Regions from separate parts of the Streptomyces sp. NPDC090445 genome, predicted to be linked through region 1. Evidence: riboswitches for the same ligand, from Rfam matches in the RefSeq annotation. Region 1 holds a riboswitch; the other holds the start of a gene.
What was found. Region 1 has a riboswitch for cobalamin ahead of ACIQUT_RS29610 (energy-coupling factor ABC transporter permease). Riboswitches for the same ligand answer to the same signal wherever they lie in the genome.
Positions count from the first base shown of each region.

Region 2: it holds a riboswitch for cobalamin, as region 1 does, so the genes downstream of both, ACIQUT_RS33580 (acyl-CoA thioesterase) here and ACIQUT_RS29610 (energy-coupling factor ABC transporter permease) in region 1, are expected to answer to the same signal.

Region 1 covers NZ_JBIVXV010000021.1:26,703-31,228, reverse strand. Annotated here, with positions in the region: gene ACIQUT_RS29625 (hypothetical protein) at 1-452, shown strand, start outside; gene ACIQUT_RS29620 (flavodoxin family protein) at 527-1,282, opposite strand; gene ACIQUT_RS29615 (hypothetical protein) at 1,300-1,881, opposite strand; cobalamin riboswitch at 2,218-2,415, shown strand; gene ACIQUT_RS29610 (energy-coupling factor ABC transporter permease) at 2,443-3,135, shown strand; gene ACIQUT_RS29605 (energy-coupling factor ABC transporter substrate-binding protein) at 3,141-3,542, shown strand; gene cbiQ (cobalt ECF transporter T component CbiQ) at 3,546-4,295, shown strand; gene ACIQUT_RS29595 (energy-coupling factor ABC transporter ATP-binding protein) at 4,292-4,526, shown strand, end outside.
Region 2 covers NZ_JBIVXV010000029.1:38,417-42,942, reverse strand. Annotated here, with positions in the region: gene ACIQUT_RS33595 (3-hydroxybutyryl-CoA dehydrogenase) at 1-468, shown strand, start outside; gene ACIQUT_RS33590 (hypothetical protein) at 1,052-1,183, shown strand; gene ACIQUT_RS33585 (VOC family protein) at 1,258-1,893, shown strand; gene ACIQUT_RS33580 (acyl-CoA thioesterase) at 2,174-2,602, opposite strand; cobalamin riboswitch at 2,748-2,905, opposite strand; partial or broken gene ACIQUT_RS33575 (arsenite S-adenosylmethyltransferase) at 3,140-3,468, opposite strand; partial or broken gene ACIQUT_RS33570 (hypothetical protein) at 4,307-4,526, opposite strand, start outside.

The DNA.
Region 1 (4,526 bases):
CGCCCGCCTCCACCGCCCAGGCCCCGGCCGCGACCGCCGGGCGCACCGCCGTCCCGCACGTCGTGAACGCCCGCTGGGCCGGGCACTGCGCGTACGACCGGATCGTCATCGACCTCCGGGGCCGTGTCCCCGGCGTCGAGGTCACCCGCGTCCCGCGGCTGTACCGGGACGGCTCCGGCGAGCCCGTACCGCTCGCCGGGAAGTACTTCCTCCAGATCCGCCTGCACCCCGCCGACGCGCACCTGGGCTCCGGCGAGAGCACCTACCGCGGGCCGAAGCTCGCCCGGATCGACCTGCCCGCACTGAAGGGCTTCGCCATGACGGGCGACTTCGAGGGCTACGTCACCTTCGGCGCCGCCTTCGACAAGAAGCCGTCCTACACGTCGTTCACCCTGCGCTCGCCCGACCGGTTCGTGCTGGACGTCGCGCACCGGAACGTGTGCTGCGGCTGAGCGGCTGAGCGCCCGCACGGCCGGGCGGCCGGACGGCGGGCATCCGTCCGTCCGCCCGGCCCGGCCCGGACGCGTCAGCGGTGCTCGGGGTTGGGGAAGTCGAAGCGGCAGCCGGCGTCCCACCCGGAGCGCTGGTTGCCGTGGGCGGGGACGCCGCCGGAGCGCTTGAGCAGGGCGGCCAGATGCATGAGGTTCCACGACATGAAGGCCGTGTTCCGGTTGGTGAAGTCGTTCTCCGGCCCGCCCGACCCCGGGTCGAGGTACGAGGGGCCGGGCCCCGCCTCGCCGATCCAGCCGGCGTCGGCCTGCGGCGGGATGGTGTACCCGAGGTGCTGGAGGCTGTAGAGGATGTTCATGGCGCAGTGCTTCACGCCGTCCTCGTTGCCCGTGATCAGCGCCCCGCCGACGCGCCCGTAGTACGCGTACTGGCCCTGCTCGTTCAGGATCGAGGAGCAGGCGTAGAGCCGCTCGATAACCTGCTTCATCACGGAGCTGTTGTCGCCGAGCCAGATCGGCCCGCACAGCACGAGGATGTCGGCGGCCATGATCTCGCTGTACAGGACGGGCCACTGGTCGGTTTCCCAGCCGTGCTCGGTCATGTCCGGCCAGACGCCGGTGGCGATGTCGTGGTCGACGGCGCGGATCAGCGAGGTCCGGGCGCCTGCCGCCTCCATGACGGCGCGGCTCCGCGTGATCAGGCCCTCCGTGTTGCTGGTCTCGGGCGAGCGCTTGAGCGTGCAATTGACGTAGACGGCGGTCAGGTCGGAGTAGTCGAACGCCCCGGCGTTCGCCCCCGGCTGCGGTGTCGCGGTGTCGTGTTCGGCAGGCACCCTCCCAGTGTCTCTGATCAGCTGAGCGATCCCGTGCGAACCGTGGGGTTCGGCGTGGCTTCTGCCCACCTGGGTCGGGCGGCGTGAGCGTGGAGGTGGAATCCCGCGCCCAGTGCTGCTCCTCGCGGCCGGTGTCGGCGGGTGGTGGGTGTGCTGATCGTGTGCACGCCCTGGTGCCGGTGGGCTGCGCGGGGCAGCGTCCTCCGGCCCGTTGGTGCGTGTCCCTCCGGACGCTGGCCGGCACGGCCCGGAAGCCGGGCCGGGGAGGGAACCCCGCGTCGCCTGGGCGCGGGGCGGTTGGTGCGCGGCCGGGTGGGGCCGGTCTTGGACCGGTCCGTCCGGCTGGTCTTCGGATGGGCCGTGACGACGGCCTTGGCCTCCATCGTGTCCACCACGGCGCGGATCACCATGGTGCCGCTGGTGCGGTCCACCACGGTCCTGGCCTGGTGGGCGAGGCCGCGTGCGGCGATACGGCGCCAGGCACCCTGGTCCCGGTCGCCCTGCCAGCCGCACCCGGGGCTGGGGCAGACGGCCCACTTCCAGCCGGACACGGTGGGCCGGTCGGGGGCCTTGCGATGCCGCAGCGGCGTGAGGCACATGGGGCAGTGCCTGGAGGTGAAACACGTGAGCCTGCGGGGCACCGGACCCTACGGCGACCGGAAGGCGCCCGTCCGGGGGTGAGCACCCCCGGACGCCGTCCCCCGGCCGCCGCTCCCCGCGCACGCCCGGCGGCGCCGGTTGGAGCGCGGGAGCGGAAGAGCGCCGCAGCGCGCGCCGGACCGCCCGCGGCCGCGGCCGGACACCGGAACTTCCGTGGCCCCGCCACGGTTTCGATCCGCCCGCCCGGAGCGCGCCGGCCCGCAACCGCCCCGAAGCGGAATCCCCGGGCCCAACAGGCGGCCCACGTCCGGGTTGTTACGGGTCCACAAGGCGGATTAGGGTCATCAGGCCTTGGTGTACGGGAAACCGGTGGAAAACCGGTGCGGCCCTCGCCACTGTGAACGGGAAGTCCGGCTCCACTCCTGCGGGAAAGCCACTGGGCAGCGCGGGAGGGACCCGCACCGCCCGGGAAGGCGGAGCCAGGGCATCAGTACCCGTGAGCCAGGAGACCGGCCAGGGCGCGTTGTCCATCCACGAGGTGCTGGAGAGGTCTCCCACTCATGCATATAGCCGAGGGGTTTCTGCCCCCATGGCACGCGGTCGCCTGGGGCGCCGCGTCCGCTCCCTTCGTCGTCCACGGGGTGCGCGCCCTCACCCGCGAGGTGAAGGCCAACCCGGAGAGCACCCTGCTGCTCGGCGCGTCCGGTGCGTTCACGTTCGTCCTGTCCGCGCTGAAGATCCCGTCGGTGACGGGCAGCTGCTCGCACCCGACCGGGACCGGGCTCGGCGCGATCCTGTTCCGGCCGCCCGTCATGGCGGTGCTCGGCACGATCACCCTCCTCTTCCAGGCGCTGCTGCTCGCGCACGGCGGACTGACCACCCTCGGCGCCAACGTCTTCTCGATGGCCATCGCCGGACCGTGGTCGGGCTACTGCATCTACCTGCTGCTGCGGCGCTTCAACGCCCCGCTGATGGTGTCCGTGTTCTTCGGCGCCTTCTTCGCCGACCTCGTCACCTACTGCGTGACCTCCGTGCAGCTGGCGCTGGCCTTCCCGGACCAGGGCACGGGCTTCTTCGGCGCGCTCGCGAAGTTCGGCGGCATCTTCGCCGTCACCCAGATCCCGCTCGCCGTGAGCGAGGGCCTGCTGACGGTCCTGGTGATGCGGCTGCTGATGCAGTCCAGCAAGTCCGACCTGGTCCGGCTGGGCGTCGCGAAGCTCGCCGGCCGCTCCGCGCAGAAGGCGGCGGTGTGACGCGCATGAACCCGAGCCGGAACGCGAAGATCAACGGCCTGCTGCTGCTCCTGGTGGCGGCGCTGGCCGTACTGCCCCTGGCCCTGGGCCTAGGCGAGGGCAAGGAGGAGCCGTTCACGGGCGCCGACGCGCAGGCGGAGGCGGCCATCAGCGAGCTGAATCCGGACTACGAGCCCTGGTTCTCCCCGCTGTACGAGCCCCCGTCCGGGGAGATCGAGTCGGCCCTGTTCGCCCTCCAGGCGGCGCTGGGCGCGGGCGTGCTCGCGTACTACTTCGGCGTCCGCCGGGGCCGCCGCCAGGGCGCGGCTACGGCCGCCGCGGCGGCCGGTGCGGCCCCGGCCGAGGCGGCCGCCCCGGCCTCCGCATCCGCCTCCGCATCCGCAGCGGCGCCCGCCGCGGAGTCGTAGCCGGTGCTGCCGATCGACGTGGCCGCGCACAGCAGCCGCTGGCGGGGCCGCCATCCACTGGAGAAGGCGCTGCTCGGGCTCGGCCTGACGGTCAGCGCCCTGTGCCTGCCGCCCTGGCCCGGCGGACCGCTCGTCGCCGCCGCGACCCTCGCCGTGCTCCTCGGGCCGGCCGGGGTCGCCGGGCGGCAGCTGTGGCGGGCCTTCCGGATCCCGCTGGGGTTCTGCTTCACCGGGGCGCTGCCGCTGCTCGTCGCGGTCGGCGGCCCGGCCGGCCCGGTCTCCCTGGCCCCGGACGGGCCGCGGCTCGCCGTCGAACTGCTGCTGCGCACCTCGGCGGCCTCCCTCGGCCTGCTGCTGTTCGCGTTCACCACGCCGGTGTCGGACGTGCTGCCCCGGCTGGTCCGGGCCGGGGTGCCGGCGCCCGTGGTGGACGTGGCGCTGGTCATGTACCGGATCGGATTCCTGCTGCTCGACTCCCTGGCCCAGGTGCGGCGCGCGCAGGCGGCCCGCCTGGGGCACGCGGGCCGGGCGGCGGCCTGGCGCTCGGTGGCCGGGCTCGCCGCCACCTCGTTCGTACGGGCCTTCGACCGTGCGGCGCGGCTCCAGTCGGGCCTGGCCGGGCGCGGCTACGACGGCGCGCTGCGGGTCCTCGTCCCCGAGGCGACCCTGTCCTGGCGCTTCCTCGCGGCGTCGGCGGCCCTGCTCGCGGCCGTGGCCGCACTGACCCTCACCCTGAAGGGGCTCTACCTGTGAACCCGTTGGTGGAACTGGCCGGGGCCGGCTATGCGTACGAGGACGGCCCGGCAGTGCTGGCCGACGTGGACTTCGCCATCGCCGAGGGCCGGGCGCTGGTCCTGCTCGGCCGCAACGGCAGCGGCAAGACCACGCTGATGCGGCTGCTCAGCGGCGGCCTGCGGCCCGGCTCGGGCGAGCTGCGCCTGGACGGGACGCCGGTCGGGTACGACCGGGCGGGCCTGACCCGGC
Region 2 (4,526 bases), on a different contig from region 1:
GCAGACCGCGTCGTGGGCCTGCACTTCTTCAACCCCGTGCCCGTCCTCCCGCTGGTCGAGGTCGTCTCCTCGCTGCACACCTCCCGCGAGACCGCGGAGACGGTGGAGGCCTTCGCCCGGGAGACCCTGGGCAAGACGCCGATCCGCTCCCAGGACCGGGCCGGCTTCGTCGTCAACGCCCTCCTCGTCCCGTACCTGCTGTCGGCGATCCGGATGGCCGAGTCCGGCTTCGCCACCCCGGCAGACGTCGACGCCGGCATGGAACTCGGCTGCGCACACCCCATGGGGCCGCTGAAGCTGGCCGACCTCATCGGCCTCGACACCGTCGCTGCCATCGCGGAGTCGCTGTACGACGAGTTCAAGGAACCCCTCCACGCGCCGCCGCCGCTGCTGATGCGGATGGTGCAGGCCGGGCTGCTGGGCCGCAAGACGGGCCGGGGGTTCCACACCTACGACCGGGACTGCTGAGGGGCCCGGTGCCGCGGCCGGGCTGAGGGTCCCGGCGGCGTGTGGTGGAAGGGGGTGCGGCGGAGTGGTGTCCGCCGCACCCCCTTCTCGCTGTGCCGTCGCCACTACGCACGGCCCTGGCGCGCGGGACTACGGCGACGATGGGCGCAGCGGCCCACACCCCGACCCGTGTGACGAAGTTGCCCCACGTGACCGTGGTTGGACGGCGAGGGGGCGAGGATGAATGCGCGGAACGACAGGTCCACCGCAGATGACGAGCCGATGGTGACCATACCTGCACGCGACTACGGCAACCTGCTCGCTGCGCGTCGACAGCCCGGCGCGCAGAACTCTCGGATGAGTGCCCTGAAGCAGACCCTCGGCAGCCTGGTCGAATACGTCGAACTGCTGGAGGCGGATCTGATCGAGGCGGCCGAGCAGCAGAATGCTGGGGAGGCCGCTGCACCGCAGCGTGTGTCCGGGGACGTTGCCGCCGAACTCGGCCGGCGCGTTCAGCAGGCCCGCGCGGTCATCGGCCCTCGAGGCTGGAGCCTGTCTCTTGGAAGTGCGGTGCGCATGGTGCTGCATGCCGGATCGAAATCCTGTGGCAGCAGCACTCGCCCCGCAGCGGCTGATCGAGCGGGTCGTGGGCCTCGACGAGGCGGCAGCGCTGCCGCCTGGCTTCGACCGGGCCTCCCCCGCCGGGATGACGATGACCGATCCGCTCCACGGCTGAATCCACGCCGGACGCGGCCGGGGCGGCGGGCGTGGCGTAGGGATGTGTCCGGGTTGTCGGGTGATGATGGCGCGGTGCGACTTGATCACGTGTCCTATGCGGTGGCCCGCGACAGCTTCGCCTCGACCGTCCAGTGGATCGGATCGGCCCTCGGCGCCGGGTTCGTCGACGGGGGCGTGCACCCGCGATTCGGCACCCGCAATTTCATTCTCCCGCTGAGCGGCGGGACCTACGTCGAGGTCGTCACCACACTCGACCACCCCGCCGCCGACCGCGCACCCTTCGGCCAGGCGGTCGCGCGCCGCGCCGCCGAGGGCGGCGGCTGGCTCGGTTGGGTGGTCTCCGTCGACGACATCGCCCCGGTCGAGGCCCGCCTCGGCCGCACCTCGGCCGAGGGCCACCGCGTCCGCCCCGACGGGTTCGACCTGAGGTGGAAGCAGATCGGCCTGCTGGAACTGCTGGAGGACCCGCAACTGCCCTACTTCCTCCAGTGGTTGGTCCCCATCGAGGAGCGCCCGAGCGCCGACCCGCGCACCTCCACCACCATCCACGGGGTCTCCATCGCCGGCGACGCCGCCTCCATCGCCGAATTCCTCGGCGAACCGGCCGACCACCCCCTCGACCAGATCGACGTCACCTGGGTCGAGGATGAGGAACCGGGCCTGGTCTCGGTTGAGTTCGCCACCGCCCACGGCCCGGTCACGATCTGACCAGGGCCCGACTGCCCCGCCGGAGCAGCCGGCTGGGGCGCGCCCTGGTCCTCGCCATCCAACTGGCCGCGGCACCGGAGGTCCTGCTCCTCGACGAGCCGACCCGCGGACTGGACTACCGGGCCAAGGAGCAGCTGATCCGATCTGCATCTGCCTGGCCGGCCCGGCCGTCCTGACCGTCTTCCGCCGCGCCGCCCGCAAGGCCCGTTTCCAGGCCCCGGTCCGCTTCACCCGCTCGCCCGAGCGCATGGACGCGGCCGGGGCCTGACAACGGACCTGCCTACGCCTCCGCGAGACCGGGGACCGGTCGCGGCCGGCCCTCGGCGTCGATGGCGACGAAGGTCAGGCTGGCGGTGGCCACGTCGGTGGCGGGGGTGGTGGTGGCGTTCCAGCGTTCGGCGGTGACGCGTACGGCCACCGTCATCGAGGTCCGGCCGGCGCGTTCGAGGAGGGCGTGGACGGTGAGGAGGTCCCCGGCGCGGGCAGGCGCGATGAACGTCATGCGGTCCACGGAGACCGTGACGGCGGGGCCGTCGGCATGGCGGCCGGCCGAGGCCGCGGCTGCGTCGTCGATGAGCTTCATGACGACGCCGCCGTGGATGGTGCCGTAGAGGTTGGTGTCGTGCTCGCTCATGATGTGGGCGAGGGTCACACGGGAGTCGGCCGGCGCCTTGTGGGCGCGGTTGCCTGCGGTGGTGTCCGTGGTCACGGAACTCTCCTTCGCGAGTCGTGGCTCGACCCGGCGGCGTGCCGCGGGCGCGAAGGAGCGACGGGCCGGTGTGTGCCCGCTGCCGCCGGCCCGCCCACGAGGCCCTCGGGTCTCCGTACGCGCTCGTCGCGCACGGGCAGCGGGCAGGTCTTCGGACTCGCGGGCACGCCTGCCGGGTGGTGGACCCGGCGGACACCTACCGGCCGTCGCTTCCCAGGAACTCGCGTTCCCAGTGCGTATGACGGCGGTCGTTCCCGCTCACCGCTGCGGGGCAGTCCCGGATTCCCACCGGGTTCCCTCTTACGACGCATCCCGCCATGGGGTCCCCCATGCCGTTCAGGCCATGGGGGAGGACGGGGCGAACCAGCTGCGCTCTCACCCTAGGTCACAGTCCTGAGCATTTCGGCGGCCGAGCCGGATGGCGTACGTCTCACGTCCCGAAGGGGCCGCCCCACGGCCTTCCAAACCGACCACCCGGCAAGGCCTCAACGTCGGCCCGCCCGGTCAGATAGCCGGTACATCAGCCCTGCCTGTGGTTCAGCTTCCGAAGTCCCCTCTCGCAACGGCCTTCGCCTGGCCAGCACCGATGCCCGGACCGGATGCGGGCTTGAGGGCTCGGATGATGGCGGAGTGCAAGCCGTCGGCGACAGCGTGCGTCGGGGTGATCTCGACGTTCGCGAACCCGGCGGCCTCCAGCCCGGCGCGGTACTGGCGAAGGAGAGGGCGCCGGCGATGCAGCCGACGTAGTCCCCGCGCTCGGCCCTCTGCTCAGGGGTGAGGATGTCGTCGGCGACGACGTCGGAGACACCGATCCGGCCACCTGGCTTGAGGACCCGGAAGGAGCTCGTTTTTGCAAAGGGGGAAGGCGGCTCTGACCGGCAAATTTCTCTGCAACGGCATTGCATGACGTGAATCTCTCGATATTGTGGCCCCGAACCGTCACACCACTCACGACTCCGCCCGCGCAGGGCGGGCGGTCTCTCGCGCCACGCGAGGGGTACGTGGAGAGGGGGGTTCGAGATGGGCAAGCGAACGCGTCGGCGGCGCAAGGGAGGCCAGCAGCCTCCGCCGCCCGGCATGCAGTTACTCATCGCAGCTCTGGTTGCGATCGGTGCGCTTGCCGACTGTGTGAGGCAGTTCCTGTAGCAGGGAGCTGGGGCGTGGTATGCCGGTAGGGCCTGGCCTGGTGGGCGGGTCCGACCGCTGCATGGTCGGCCGGACCCGCCCAATCTCACGCAGTCACTGGTTTGGCCCCGGTTGCCGCCGGGGCCAAACCGCCTGAAGTGACATAACCAACTGAGTTGCTTCAGTGAGCGTGTGAATCACAATGCATCATGAAAGCCCAATAGGCAACGTGACGCATAAAAGTTGACGTGCAGGATGTTCTGACCTGCGATAACGCAATAAAAATGTACCTGGGTGTCAACTTATATGTGTCAGAGGGACTGACCGGCCGCCCCGTGAGCGCCGCGATCTCGGCCGGGTCAGTCACGGTGCGTGGTGTGCGCTGCCAGCGCTGCGCGAACCCGGATTCGCTGGGCAGGCCGCGCGGCCACCACCATGGCGGGATCCCCTGATGACCGAGCTCCACGTGTTCCGCGCCCAGCCGCAGCCCCGGATTGCCCCGGAGTGATCCGGGAGCCGGGCGGGCAGTCCACCGCCGGCGCGGTGACCACCTGCGCCGTGGCCTGGACGGTGCGGCCATCACCACTGCGGACCTGGCGACGGACAGCCGCCACCAGCGCCCGAACCCCGATCACCGGTGGACCGGAGGCGGGGCCGTACGCAGTGGAGGCGGCGCAGGCCGGCCAGGGCGGCGATCATCACGTCCGCGCCGAGGGTTCCCGCGTCGAGGGCACGGAGCCTGCTGTCGGCGTTGCCGCGGATCGGTACCGGTACGAGTGCCGGGCGGAGGGCCTTGAGG